DNA from 3 places in the Nonomuraea sp. NPDC049655 genome. Region 3 is predicted to be linked to each of the others. Evidence: riboswitches for the same ligand, from Rfam matches in the RefSeq annotation. Region 3 holds a riboswitch; each other region holds the start of a gene.
What was found. Region 3 has a riboswitch for cobalamin ahead of ACIBQ6_RS37160 (ribonucleoside-diphosphate reductase subunit alpha). Riboswitches for the same ligand answer to the same signal wherever they lie in the genome.
Positions count from the first base shown of each region.

Region 1: another riboswitch for cobalamin. It lies ahead of cobN (cobaltochelatase subunit CobN); the one in region 3 lies ahead of ACIBQ6_RS37160 (ribonucleoside-diphosphate reductase subunit alpha).
Region 2: another riboswitch for cobalamin. It lies ahead of ACIBQ6_RS28315 (CbtB domain-containing protein); the one in region 3 lies ahead of ACIBQ6_RS37160 (ribonucleoside-diphosphate reductase subunit alpha).

Region 1 is NZ_JBITLS010000009.1:146,717-151,176, forward strand. Features, by position in the region: gene ACIBQ6_RS28270 (precorrin-2 C(20)-methyltransferase) at 1-449, opposite strand, end outside; gene ACIBQ6_RS28275 (precorrin-8X methylmutase) at 455-1,075, opposite strand; gene cobG (precorrin-3B synthase) at 1,072-2,274, opposite strand; cobalamin riboswitch at 2,285-2,495, shown strand; gene cobN (cobaltochelatase subunit CobN) at 2,526-4,460, shown strand, end outside.
Region 2 is NZ_JBITLS010000009.1:156,429-160,888, forward strand. Features, by position in the region: gene ACIBQ6_RS28300 (VWA domain-containing protein) at 1-511, opposite strand, end outside; gene ACIBQ6_RS28305 (histidine phosphatase family protein) at 508-1,059, opposite strand; gene ACIBQ6_RS28310 (CbtA family protein) at 1,065-1,850, opposite strand; gene ACIBQ6_RS28315 (CbtB domain-containing protein) at 1,860-2,051, opposite strand; cobalamin riboswitch at 2,086-2,215, opposite strand; gene ACIBQ6_RS28320 (nuclear transport factor 2 family protein) at 2,392-2,823, shown strand; partial or broken gene ACIBQ6_RS28325 (hypothetical protein) at 3,055-3,180, opposite strand; gene ACIBQ6_RS28330 (helix-turn-helix domain-containing protein) at 3,129-3,539, opposite strand; gene ACIBQ6_RS28335 (aminoglycoside phosphotransferase family protein) at 3,815-4,460, shown strand, end outside.
Region 3 is NZ_JBITLS010000013.1:288,691-293,150, reverse strand. Features, by position in the region: gene ACIBQ6_RS37175 (TetR/AcrR family transcriptional regulator) at 28-648, shown strand; gene ACIBQ6_RS37170 (hypothetical protein) at 665-823, opposite strand; gene ACIBQ6_RS37165 (alpha/beta hydrolase) at 924-1,871, opposite strand; cobalamin riboswitch at 2,073-2,278, shown strand; gene ACIBQ6_RS37160 (ribonucleoside-diphosphate reductase subunit alpha) at 2,407-4,460, shown strand, end outside.

The DNA of each region.
Region 1 (4,460 bases), on a different contig from region 3:
TCGACCAGCGGCCGTCCCAGCACGGCGGCGGCGGCGCTCACCGAGGTCACGCCGGGCACCACCTCGGTCGGGTAGCGGTGGGCGAGCCGCTTGTGCATGTGCATGTAGGAGCCGTAGAACAGCGGGTCGCCCTCGGCCAGCACGACCACGGTGCGGCCCGCGTCCAGGTGGGCGGCCAGGCGTTCGGCGCAGTCGGCGTAGAAGTCGTCGAGCGCTCCCTGGTAGCCGCCGGGGTGGTCGGTGGTCTCCGTGGTCAGCGGGTAGAGCAGCAGCTCCTCGATCTGGCCTGCGCGCATGTACGGCAGCGCGATCGAACGGGCGATGCTGCGGCCGTGCCGGGCGGCGTGGTAGGCGATCACGTCGGCCTCGCCGATCAGCCGGGCCGTCCTGACCGTGACCAGCTCGGGGTCGCCGGGGCCCAGGCCGACTCCGTACAGGCGTCCTGACATGGTCGTCACTCCGTCTCGTTCGCGATGGCGTTGATCGCGGCGGCCGTCATCGCACTGCCGCCGCGACGGCCGTGCACCACCAGGTACTCCAGGTCGCCGCCGGCCAGCGCCTGCTTGGACTCGGCCGCGCCGATGAAGCCGACCGGGATGCCGAGCACGGCCGCGGGGCGTCCGGCGCCCTCGGCCACCAGCTCCAGCAGCCGGAACAGGGCGGTCGGCGCGTTCCCGATCGCCACCACCGCGCCCTCCAGGCGGTCGCGCCACAGCTCCAGGGCCGCGGCGCTGCGGGTGGTGCCGAGGCGTTCGGCCAGCTCGGGCACGCGCGGATCGCCCAGCGTGCACAGCACCTCGTTGCCCGCGGGCAGCCTGCGCCGCGTCACGCCGGAGGCGACCATCATGGCGTCGCACAACACCGGCGCGCCGCCGCGCAGCGCCTCCCTGGCCCGCGCGACCACCTGCGGCGACCAGGCCAGGTCGGTGACGAGGTCGGTCATGCCGCACGCGTGGATCATGCGCACCGCCACCTGGGCGACCTCGGGCGGCAGGCCCGTGAGGTCGGTCTCGGCGCGGATGGTCGCGAACGAGCGCCGGTAGATCTCGGCTCCGTCGCGGATGTAGTCGCTCACTCCTGGCGTTCCTCGTATCCGTTGATGGTTGCGATCAGCTGGCGGACCGGGCCGCGTGGCAGGCCGCAGCGCCGCTCGCAACCGGCCCAGTGGACGGGCGTGGCGGGTGCGCGGCCGAGGCCCCGCACCCATTGCCGGGCATCGGCCCGCACGTCGGCGAGCGCCTTCGCGCAGCCGGGACGGCCGGTGCAGGCGGTCACCCCGGCCCAGGGAGAGTCCGGGTCGGTGGCGAGCCCGGCGGCGGCGAGCGCCCGCTCGGTCCGGTCCGCCTCGCCGGGGGAGAGGTCCGGCAGGACGACGGTCCGCCAGGGTGTCAGGCGCACCGGCCGTCCGAGGTCCGCGAGGGCTGCGGCCTGGTCGGACGTCAGGCGGCCGAGCGGCACGAGCGCCTCGATCGCCACCCGGCCGTCCCGCTGGGCGATCCTGCCCGCGGACGGGCGGCGTGCGGCGTTCGCGGCATCCGCGGCATCCGCGGCATCCGAGGCGTTCGCGGCGTTCGCGGCGTCAGGGGCGTCGATCAGGCTTGGTTCGCCGGCGCGCAGGCGGGTGGCGATTCTGGCGGGGCCGTCCGGGAGGTCGCGGATGCGCCAGGCGCGCGGGCCGTCGGGGGACAGCTCGTCCAGGAACGCCTCGGCGGCGTCGATCATGAGCGGGACGGCCGCGTCCGGGGCGACGGTCAGCCCCGTGTCGGCGCCGGCGAGCAGCAGCCGTCCGGTCGCCACGTAGGTGACGTCCGCGCCGAGCCCGGCGACGTCCCGCGTGCCGTCGTCCAGGGCGAACAGGAACCGTCCCGGCAGCGCGGCCAGCCGGGGCCGCGCGCACAGCGCCCGGTCCAGGGCGTCCGCCATCGCCGGCACGTCCAGCAGCCCGTCGGGACCGCGCCCGCCCAGCGGCGAGGCCAGGATGTTGCGCACCCGCTCGTGCGCGGGCGACGGCAGCAGCCCGGCCGCCGCGATCCGCCCGGCGAAGACCTCCGGCGCGCGCAGCCCCCGCACCTGGACGTTCGCCCGCGACGTCAGCTCGATCACGCCCGATCCCAGCTCGGCCGCGCACCCGGCGAGCACGCGGAGCTGCGCGGCCGACACCGCGCCGCCGGGCAGGCGCACGCGGGCGAGCGGGCCGTCGGCGGCCTCGTGCACCTGGAGCGCCCCCGGACAGGCATCGGGACGCGTACGTCCGGAAGATTCACCTACGGGCACGAAGGGATCGTAACGCCACTTCTGGGACGGGTCGCTCCTGTCGTAAGCTTCGGCGTAGACGATGGCAATGGGAGGAAGCCGGTGTGAATCCGGCGCGGTCCCGCCACTGTGACCGGGGAGCGAACCCCACCACGAGGCCACTGTCCGGCGACGGGCGGGAAGGCCGGGGTGAGCGTCGATCCGGGAGCCAGGAGACTCCTGCCGTCGTGTCACCCGCGACCGGGGCGAGGACCCCGAGGGAGGAATGCGCCGTGCCTGGCGACAGCCGTACCGTTCTGCTGCTCTCCACCTCCGACACCGACCTGCTGAGCGCTCGCGCCTGCGGGGCGGGCTACCGCCTGGGCAATCCCGCCCGGCTGACCGCCGAGGACGTCCCCGGCCTGACGGAGGGGACCGACCTCGTCGTGGTGCGCCTGCTGGGCGGGCGGCGGGCCTGGCCGGAAGGGCTCGACGCGCTGCTGGCCGGGCCGCGCCCGGTGGTGGTGCTGGGCGGGGAGCAGGCTCCCGACGCCGAGCTGATGGAGCTGTCCACGGTCAGCGGCGGGGTGTGCGCCGAGGCGCACGCCTACCTGGCCCACGGCGGCCCGGCGAACCTGGCCGAGCTGCACGCGTTCCTGTCCGACACCGTCCTGCTGACCGGGCACGGGTTCGAGCCGCCCGTCCCCGCTCCCACCTGGGGACGGCTGGACCGCCCTGCCAGGACCACCGGCGGTCCCGTGGTGGGGGTGCTCTACTACCGGGCCCACCACATGGCCGGCAACACCGCGTTCGTCGAGGCGTTGTGCGACGCCGTCGAGGACGCGGGCGGGCAGGCGCTGCCGGTCTTCTGCTCGTCCCTGCGCGCGGCCGAGCCGGAGCTGCTGGACACGCTGCGCGCGGCGGACGCCCTGGTCGTCACGGTGCTGGCGGCGGGCGGCTCCCGTCCGGCCACCGCGGGGGCGGGCGGCGACGACGAGGCCTGGGACGTCGGCGCGCTGGCGGAGCTGGACGTGCCGATCCTGCAAGGACTCTGCCTGACCACCACCCGGCAGGCATGGGAGGAGAACGACGACGGGCTGTCGCCGCTGGACGCCGCCTCCCAGGTCGCGATCCCGGAGTTCGACGGGCGGATCATCACGGTGCCGTTCTCGTTCAAGGAAATCGACCCCGACGGGCTGACCGTCTACGCCGCCGACCCCGAGCGGGCCGCCCGGGTGGCGGGCATCGCGGTGCGCCACGGCCTGCTGCGGCACACCCCTCCCGCAGAGCGGCGGCTGGTGGTGATGTTGTCGGCGTACCCGACCAAGCACTCCCGCGTCGGCAACGCGGTCGGGCTGGACACCCCCGCGAGCACCGTCCGGCTGCTGGCCCGTCTCGCCGAGGCGGGTTACGACCTGGGCGACGGCTTCCCCGGCGTGGCCGACCAGGACGGCGACGCGCTCGTGCACGCGCTGATCGCCGCCGGCGGCCAGGACCAGGACTGGCTGACCGAGGAGCACCTGGCGGGCAACCCGGTGCGCATCTCCGCCGCCTCCTACGAGCAGTGGTACCGGACGCTGCCCGCGGCCCTGCGCGAGGAGATGGAACGCCACTGGGGGCCGCCGCCCGGAGAGCTGTTCGTGCACGAGGGCGACAGCGGGACCGACATCGTGCTGGCCGCGCTGCGGGCCGGGAACCTGGTGGTGATGGTGCAGCCGCCGCGCGGCTTCGGGGAGAACCCGATCGCCATCTACCATGACCCCGACCTGCCGCCCAGCCACCACTACCTGGCCGCCTACCGCTGGCTGTCGGCCGAGTTCGGCGCGCACGCGATGGTGCACGTCGGCAAGCACGGCAACCTGGAGTGGCTGCCCGGCAAGTCGGCGGGGATGTCGGCCGCGTGCGGCACCGACGCCGCCATCGGCGACCTGCCGCTGGTCTACCCCTTCCTCGTCAACGACCCGGGGGAGGGCACGCAGGCCAAGCGGCGCGCGCACGCCGTGCTGGTGGACCACCTGGTGCCGCCGATGGCGCGCGCCGACACCTACGGCGACATCGCCCGGCTGGAGCAGCTCCTGGACGAGCACGCCACGATCGCCGCCATGGACCCCGCCAAGCTGCCCGCGATCCGGGCGCAGATCTGGACGCTGATCCAGGCCGCCCGGCTCGACCACGACCTCGGGCTGGCCGACCGGCCGCACGACAGCGAGTTCGACGACCTCATCCTG
Region 2 (4,460 bases), on a different contig from region 3:
GGCGGACCGACACCGACTCCCGCTCGACGTAGCACGTGCCCAGCGCGGCCGCGTCGAGCAGCAGGTCCACGAGGTGGTCGTGCAGGAGGTTCACCTCGTCCACGTACAGGACGCCGCGGTGGGCGGCCGCCAGCAGCCCCGGCTCGAACGCCTTCACCCCCTCCGTCAGCGCCCGCTCGACGTCGAGCGAGCCGGCAAGCCGGTCCTCCGACGCGCCGACCGGCAGCTCCACCAGGGCGGCCGGCCGTTCCACCCGCCCGGCGCCGGGCTCGTGCGGCCCGTCCGGGCACTCAGGGTCGGGTACGACGGGGTCGCAGGCGAACCGGCAGCCGGGCACCACGCACACCGTGGGCAACTGGGCCGCCAGTGCCCGCACGATCGTGGACTTCGCCGTTCCCTTCTCCCCGCGGACGAGCACCCCGCCCACCCGGGGCGACACCGCGTTCAGCACCAGCGCCAGCTTCAGGTCGCCGAGCCCGACGACGGCGCTGAACGGATAGGTGACGATCAAGACTCAGCCTTCCGGTTGACGTGGACCACCCGCCAGCCGTCCCGCGCGACGGTCAGCTCGGTGGTGGACAGAGGAGCCAGGTCGAAACGGGCCGCGCGCAGCGGATCCAGCCCCAGGGCATGGCCGAGCGCCGCTCTGATGACGCCCGCGTCGCAGACCACGACGGCCCGCGGCACGTCCCGTACCGAGTCGAGCCAGCCCGCCACCCTGGCGGCGAGCGCGCTCAGTGACTCACCGCCGTGCGGGGCGGCGTGGGGGTCGGCCAGCCAGCTCGCCAGCGCGTCCGGCTCCGCCAGCGCGACCCGTCCGTACGGCAGGCCCCGCCACCGGCCGCAGTCCGCCTCCGCCAGGGCGGGAACCTCGCGGGCCGCCAGCCCCATGGCGGCGGCCGTCTGCCGCGCGGCCCTGCAGGGAGCGGCCCATGCCGCCGCCGCCTCGACGGGCCCCGGAGCGGCGGCCCTGGTCAGGCTCGCCGCGTCGGCGTCCTCGTCGGCGGGAAAGCACCCGGCCCGCATCCCCGGTGTCGTGGCATGCCGGACGAACAGCACCTTGCTCAGCTCGGCGCCGCGACCAGCGGGTGAGCCGCCGTACGCCGCTCCGCCCGGTCGCTCGCCCAGCCGAACAGCACGCCGAACGCCGCCCAGAAGACGAGCTGCGTGCCGAGCGAGGCGAGCCGGAACTCCCACAGCAGCGTGGCGGGGAACCCGTCGGGCACCTCATCGACCGCCGGCAGCAACCACCACGCGGCGACGACGGGCACCAGGAACGCGACCGCCGCCGCCGTCCAGCGAGCCCATGGGCCGCCGTCGACGCGGCGGGCCGTCGCCACCGCGATCGCCGTCGCCGCCAGCCCGACGAGGATCATCACCACGTAGAGCAGCGTGCGGCTGTTGATGGTGTCCGGATCGCCCACCGCAGGCGGGTTGGCCGGATATTTCACGAAGGGCACGAGGATGATCGCGGCGAACGCCGTACCGGCCGCGGCGACCGCCAGCCGCCCGTCGGAACGCGGGCCGACCCGCCCGCGCAGTCCGGCGAACACCAGGGCGAACACTCCGCCCACGGCCAGCCCGTAGAGCCCGGTGGCCAGGAACAGCCCCGCCTTCTGCACGGGCCTGCCGACCACGGCGTCCTCGCCGTGACTGTGCTCGGCCGCTTCGGCGTGGCCGTGCCCGGCCGTCCCGGCGTCCGGATCGGGCGCCTCGGCCTGGGCGGCGGCCTCCTCCAGGGCGATCGCGTGGTCCACGCGAGGTTCACCGAAGGCGAAGGCGAAGGCGCCCGCGATCAGTCCGGCCAGGAGTCCGACGAGCAGACCTCTGGCCAGGAAGGTGCGTACCATGACGGGCCCTCAGTGGCAGGGCACGCCGAGCAGGTGACGCCCGTCGTGCATCAGCTCGTGCAGGAAGGTGCCGGTCTGGGAGATGGCGCCGTTGTCCATCAGAACCAGGTAGGCGACCAGCAGCAGCACGGGCACGGCCAGCAGCAGCCAAGGGCGCAGGCGCGGAAAGGGAATCGTCGACGGGGTGGACAACCCGGTCATGTCAAGCCTCCTCAGGGGTCACGCGTCCCATATCACGAGGTCACGGCTGCCAAGCGACCTGGCTCCCGGGATCTACGTCCCGGATACAGTGGCGCGTCCGCACCGGCATCTCACCGGATTTCCCTTGGACAACCGTGAAATCTACCGGAACGTATCCTTTCCTCACGTTCGCGTCAACAGGCGACCGGTGCCCCTCGGTCTCCTGCCGCTCCGCCGCGCGCCTTTGCGAAAGGCCCAGAATTCTACCTCGCCGAGTATGCGGATCTAGCTTGCGTTGGTCATTCGACCGCATATCGACAGCCACGCTGGGCATCGAGGGAATATAGGAGGACCCGGTGCCATGAATGTTGCCCGCGAGGTGCGCGACCGCTATACGGACGCGTTCAACGCCCACGACATGACGGCACTGCTCGGCACTTTCAGCCCGGCCGGAGTGTCCATCAGCCCCGAAGGCGTATCTCAGGGACACAGCGAGCTGGCCTCCTATCTGGAGGAGTTCTGGACGGCGTTCCCCGACGTCCGGGCCGTGATCACGGAGTCCTCCGAGGGTGAGGCGACAACCGTCGACGAGCTTCTCATGGTCGGAACTCACCGAGGCCCATACACCATGCCCGACGGTCAGGTGCTGCACGCGACGGGCCGCCCTGTGCGTTTGCGATGCTGTTATGTCTGCACAGTGGAAGACGGACTCATCACGAGCTTGCGCCTCTATTTCGATCAACTGGAGTTGCTCACCCAGCTCTCCGACTCGGTGATTCTGCAGCGTCCTTAGCGAATTGCCGGACGCGACGGATCGCCCCCCGCGTCCGCCCGTCCTGCACCTGACAGATGTACCCTCAGCAGGGCTCTGGTCGATCTTCGCGGCCGGCCGCACTCCGGCCGCATGACGACGGACACACACGACCTGACCGCCGCTGACACGACCCCGCGATGGGGGCTGCGCGGCGGTGAGGGTCATGACGCCCACCTCCGGATGCCGGTAGTCGCGCGAGATGGAGGCGCGGTTGCTCACCGGGTGCTCGGTCCACATCGCACGGAACTCCAGGCTGAGCGCCGGCAGCTCGTCGACCAGCGCGTTCAGCCCTTCGTCGGTGGGGAAACGGATGTCGCCCCGCCGGCCGACCGCGATCGCGGGCCGGTCGGTGAAGGCGTCCGCATCAGCCTGATGCCGGGACGCGGCCGCTCGGGCTTGGCCCTCGCCCCGGCCCGGGCGGCCCTGGCCAGCCGGTGCAGGTGGGGCAGCTCGTCGTCGTCCAGCCGCAGGACGCGGGCGACAGCGTCCAGGACGTCGTCCGAGACGTTGGAGCTCTGCCCCTGCTCCAGGCGGGTGTAGCAGCCGACGCTGACTCCGGCCAGCGGCGCCAGCTCCTCCCTGCGCAGCCCCGCCACGCGCCGATGCCTGACTCCTGAGCTCAGGCCCACGTCCTCGGGACGCAGCCGGGCCCGTCGGGACCGCAGGAACTCGCCAAGCGCAGAAGCGGGATACATGGCAGCAAGACTGCCAAACTCCCCACCCGCACAAAGCCACCCGCCGCCCTCGGCGGCTGGCTGAAACGGATGTCCGGTTCGCCTCGCCCGGGATCTGATACGGCGGTCGTTCGGCCGAGTTGCCGGGTGCGACGGCCACCGCGTCGAGGGCGAGGCTCAGATTCTGCACCCCGCCCGTTCCATGAGGTGGTGCGCTTGCCGGAAGGCGCACATGTCGCCGCGCATGGCTCCACTGCGGTGGGGGAGACGCTTCCGCTGGTGCTAGCGTGCCGCGAATGATCGAGGTACCGGAGGCGTTCGCGCGGAGCACCGTCGAGCGTGAAGGGGAAGGCGCCGCGAAGTGGCTCGCCGAGCTGCCCGGGATCGCGGAGGAGTTGCTGGCGTCATGGAGCTGTGTGCCGGACGGCGCCGTCCTGCATGGAGGGGTCGGGATCATCGTCCCGGTGCGGCGGGCCGGGGAGGCCGCTGTGCTGAAGGTGTCTTTCCCGCATCCCGGCAACGTCCACGAACCGGACGCCTTCGCCGCGTGGGGCGGCCGCGGCGCCGTCCGGCTGTACGAGCGCGACGACGAGCGTTTCGCCATGCTGCTCGAACGGGCCCGGCCGTCGAGGCTGGCGGAGCTTGAGGACGGTGATGAGGTCGTCACGGTCGCCGGACGGATCAGTCGCCGGCTGGCCGTCCCCGCGCCACCCGGTCTGCCCCGGTTGCGGGAGCAGGCCGACGCCTGGGAGGAGCAGCTGCGTAAGGACGCCGCGGAGGTGACGCGCGCACCGGGGCCTCAGGTGGTGGAGGCCGCCGTGGCGACCGTCCGCGAGCTGGGCCGCGTGCAGCCGGATCTCCTCGTCCACGGCGATCTGCACGCCGGCAACATCCTGCGGGCCGATCGCGAGCCCTGGCTGGCCGTCGACCCCAAGGGGTACG
Region 3 (4,460 bases):
ATGTCGGGGTGGGTTAGAGTCGCCGCCATGGAGTCCCGTACCGAGTTGCTGACCGGGCGTCCCGTGGCGGAGGCGGGCCGCCCGCGTGAGCGCGCCGACGCCGCCCGCAACCGCGCCAAGGTGCTCGCCGCCGCGGCCGAGCTGTTCGCCACCCGCGACCCGCGCGGCGTGACCATGGACGACATCGCCAAGGCCGCCGGCGTCGGGCGGGGCACGCTCTACCGCCGCTATCCCGACACCGTCTCGATCGCGCAGGCCCTGCTGGACGAGCACGAGCGCGAGCTGCAGGAACGCCTGCTGCGCGGCGACCCGCCGCTCGGCCCCGGCGCGCCCCCCGCCGACCGGCTCGCCGCCTTCTACACCGCGATGGTCGACCTGCTGGACGAGCACATCTCGCTCGTCCTGGGCGCCGAGCAGGGCGCGTTGCGCTACGCCACGGGCGCCTACGGGTTCTGGCGGGCGCACGTGCGGGTGCTGCTGGCCGAGGCGGGCGTCCCGGAGACCGAGGCGCTGGCCGACATCCTCCTCGCCCCGCTGGGCCCCGACGTCTACGCCGAGCAGCGCAGGCGCGGGCTCACCCCCGAGCAGATCACCGCCGCCCTGGCCCGGCTGGCGCACGGCATCGTCGCCCGGGACGCCGGGCGCTGACCGCGCCGGCGGCGGCTCACCCCCAGGCCGCCGCCTTGTCGTACGGGTCGACGTTCCTGAAGGCCATCCCGACGATCTCCTCGACGTCGTCGTCGCCGTAGGTCCCGGGCAGGGCGAGCCCGATCTCGATGTCCAGGAGCTCGTAACGCTGGTGATGCCAGCAGGCGGAGAGCACGGTCGCCTAGAGCTCCGCCGGTCGAGCCCTTGAAGATCCACCGGTCGGTGTCCCCGCGCGAGGGGCCGGCCCGTCCTCGCCTGGCCGCTCCGGTCGCGGGTTACGCGGTGAGGGCGTCGCGGAGGAAGCTCAGGATGTCCGCCCGCGCGTCCTCGGCCTGGGGGGCCAGCACCGGCATGCTGAGGAAGGCGTGCCCGGCCTCGGGGTACTCGGCCAGGCGGGCGGGGGTGCCGGCGGCCTGCAGCGCCTCGGCGTAGCGGCGGCCGTGGTCGGCGATCGGGTCGTGGGTCGGCACCGCCACGAGCGCCGGGGCCAGCCCGCCCAGGTCGCCGGCGTGCAGCGGGGAGAGCGCGCGGGCGTCCGTCCCCTCGGGCACGGCGAGCCGGTGGAACAGCCGCAGCACCGGCACGCTGAGCGTCGGGGTGTCGGCGTACTGGATCATCGACGGGTGGCCGAACATCGTCCCGGCCACCTCCACGGCGGGATTGACCAGCACCTGGGCCTTCAGGGGCAGACCGGCGTCGCGGGCCCTGATCGCCGCCAGGGCGCAGATCAGCCCGCCGCAGCTCTCGCCGAACAGGACGGCCCGCGCCGGGTCGACGCCCCACTGCGCGGCGTGCTCCAGCACGTGCCGGAGCACGTCCCAGCCGTCGTCGGCGGCGGCGGCCAGCGGCGTGTGCCAGTCGAGCAGGCGGTGGTCCACCGAGACGACGACGGCGGGCAGGTGGGCGGCGAGGTGGCTGTTGACCCAGTCGCTCTGCGGCGCCGTGCCGACGAAGCCGCCGCCGTGCACGTGCAGCACGAGCGGCAGGACGTCCCCCGGCTCGGCCGCTCGGGGCCGGTGGACCCGGACGCGGATGTCGCGGCCGGGCAGCGCCACCGTCCGCCAGTCGACGGCGGCGCCGGGATCCGGCCGGCCGGTGATCGCCTGTGCCTCGACGGAGGCGCGCAGCCGGTTCTCCGCCTCGACGTAGGCGGCCAGTTCGGCGGGGGTGACGGTGTCCCAGTCCGGCGTGACCGGACGGCGGCCGGTGGAGGTCTCGCTCATGGTGGTCTCCTCAGGTTTTCGCTACTTGAAGTATCGATACCTAAGGTAGCGAAAACCGGGCAGGGCCGGTCTATGACCTCGATCACATGCCGGTCCGCCCGTGAGGCCCGCGGGGAGCGGCTCCGCGGCGGGTGGCCGGATCGGAGCGGGGGTTCTTCGCAACACGAGATGTTGGGTGTGACTTTTTGATCCGCCCTATATATGGTGTCTCCCGCAGCCGGTTCGGCCGCCCCGCCAGGGCGGCCGAGGCAAGAGGGAACCCGGTGGGAATCCGGGACTGCCCCGCAGCGGTGAGTGGGAACGACCGCCGTCAGACGCACTGGGCCGAAGGCCCGGGAAGCGACGGCCAGTAGGCAGCGACAGCATGCCCATGAGTCCGAAGACCTGCCGGCGCGCCGCGCGCGATCATGCGCGCGCGGCTGGTCCGAGGCCGCGCGGGACGGTGGACGGCACCGGCGAGAGGGCTGTGGCGCCTCGCCGTCCGCCTCCTGCGCGCGTTCTCGGCCACTGACCGAGTTCACGAGGGGAGAGCGCAGTGACGGTCACAGGGGACCCGATGACGGACCTGGCCGGGACGGCGCGGGCGGACGCCGACAGGTCCGCGCCGCGGCGCGTCCAGATGCAGGTGCGCAAGCGCAACGGCACTGCGGAGCCGGTCGACGTCAACAAGATCGTACGTGCGGTGGAGCACTGGGCGACCGATCTGACGGACATCGACCCGATGCGGGTGGCCACCAAGACGATCAGCGGCCTCTACGACGGGGCCACCACCGCCGAGCTGGACCGGCTGTCCATCCAGACGGCCGCCGAGATGATCGGCGAGGAGCCGCAGTACTCGCGCCTGGCCGCGCGGCTGCTGTCGGGCTACATCGACAAGGAGGTCCGCGGGCAGGGCGTGGCCTCCTTCAGCCAGGCGATCCGGCTGGGCCACGCCGAGGGGCTCATCGGCGACGAGACCGCCGAGTTCGTCAACGCCAACGCCCGCAAGCTCGACGACGCCATCGACGTCACCGCCGACCTGCGGTTCGAGTACTTCGGGCTGCGCACGGTCTATGACCGTTACCTGCTGCGCCACCCGTCCACCCGGCTGGTGGTGGAGACGCCGCAGTACTGGCTGCTGCGCGTGGCCTGCGGGCTGGCCGAGACGCCCGCCGAGGCGGTCGGCTTCTACCGGCTCATGTCGTCGCTGGCCTATCTGCCCAGCTCGCCGACGCTGTTCAACTCCGGCACCCGGCACACCCAGATGTCCTCCTGCTATCTGGTCGACTCGCCCCGTGACGAGATCGGCTCCATCTACGACCGTTACGCCCAGGTGGCGCAGCTGTCGAAGTTCGCCGGCGGGATCGGCATCTCCTGGTCGCGGGTGCGCTCCAGGGGCGCGCTGATCCGCGGCACGAACGGGCACTCCAACGGCATCGTCCCGTGGCTGCGCACGCTCGACGCGTCCGTGGCCGCCGTCAACCAGGGCGGCCGGCGCAAGGGCGCGGCCTGCGTCTACCTGGAGCCCTGGCACCCGGACGTCGAGGAGTTCCTGGAACTGCGCGACAACACCGGCGAGGACGCCCGCCGCACCCACAACCTCAACCTGGCCAACTGGATCCCCGACGAGTTCATGCGCCGGGTCGAGGCCGACGGCACCTGGTCGCTGTTCGACCCCGACGAGGTCCCCGAGCTGCCCGACCTGTGGGGCGAGGGGTTCGAGGAGGCCTACCGCGCCGCCGAGCGCGACGGCCGGTACGTCCGGCAGGTCAAGGCCCGCGACCTGTACGCCAAGATGATGCGCACCCTGGCCCAGACCGGCAACGGCTGGATGACCTTCAAGGACGCCGCCAACCGCCTGTGCAACCAGGCGGCCGAGCCCGGCAACGTCGTGCACCTGTCCAACCTGTGCACCGAGATCGTCGAGGTGTCCAGCGACGCCGAGACCGCGGTCTGCAACCTGGGCTCGGTCAACCTCGCCGCCCACCTGGCGGGCACGGGCCCCGGCGGCGACATCGACTGCGGCATCGACTGGGAGCGGCTGCGCGCCACCGTCCGCACCGCGGTCACCTTCCTCGACCGGGTGATCGACATCAACTACTACCCGAGCGAGCAGGCCGCGGCCAGCAACCCGCGCTGGCGCCCGGTCGGCCTCGGCGTGATGGGCCTGCAGGACGTCTTCTTCGCCCTGCGCCTGCCGTTCGACTCGGCCGAGGCCAAGGAGCTGTCCACCCGGATCGCCGAGGAGATCTACCTGTCGGCGCTGGAGACCTCCGCCGGCCTGGCCGAGCGCTTCGGCGCCCACCCCGCCTACGACCAGACGTGGGCGGCCCGCGGCCGGCTCCAGCACGACCTGTGGGGTCAGAGCGGCACCCAGGCCGGGCGCTGGGACGCGGTGCGCGAGCGCATCGCCGCCCACGGCCTGCGCAACTCGCTGCTGATCGCGATCGCGCCGACCGCCACCATCGCCTCGATCGTCGGCTGCTACGAGTGCATCGAGCCGCAGGTGTCCAACCTGTTCAAGCGCGAGACGCTGAGCGGGGAGTTCCTGCAGATCAACAACGCGCTGGTGGCCGAGCTGAAGTCGCGCGGCCTGTGGAACGACCGCGT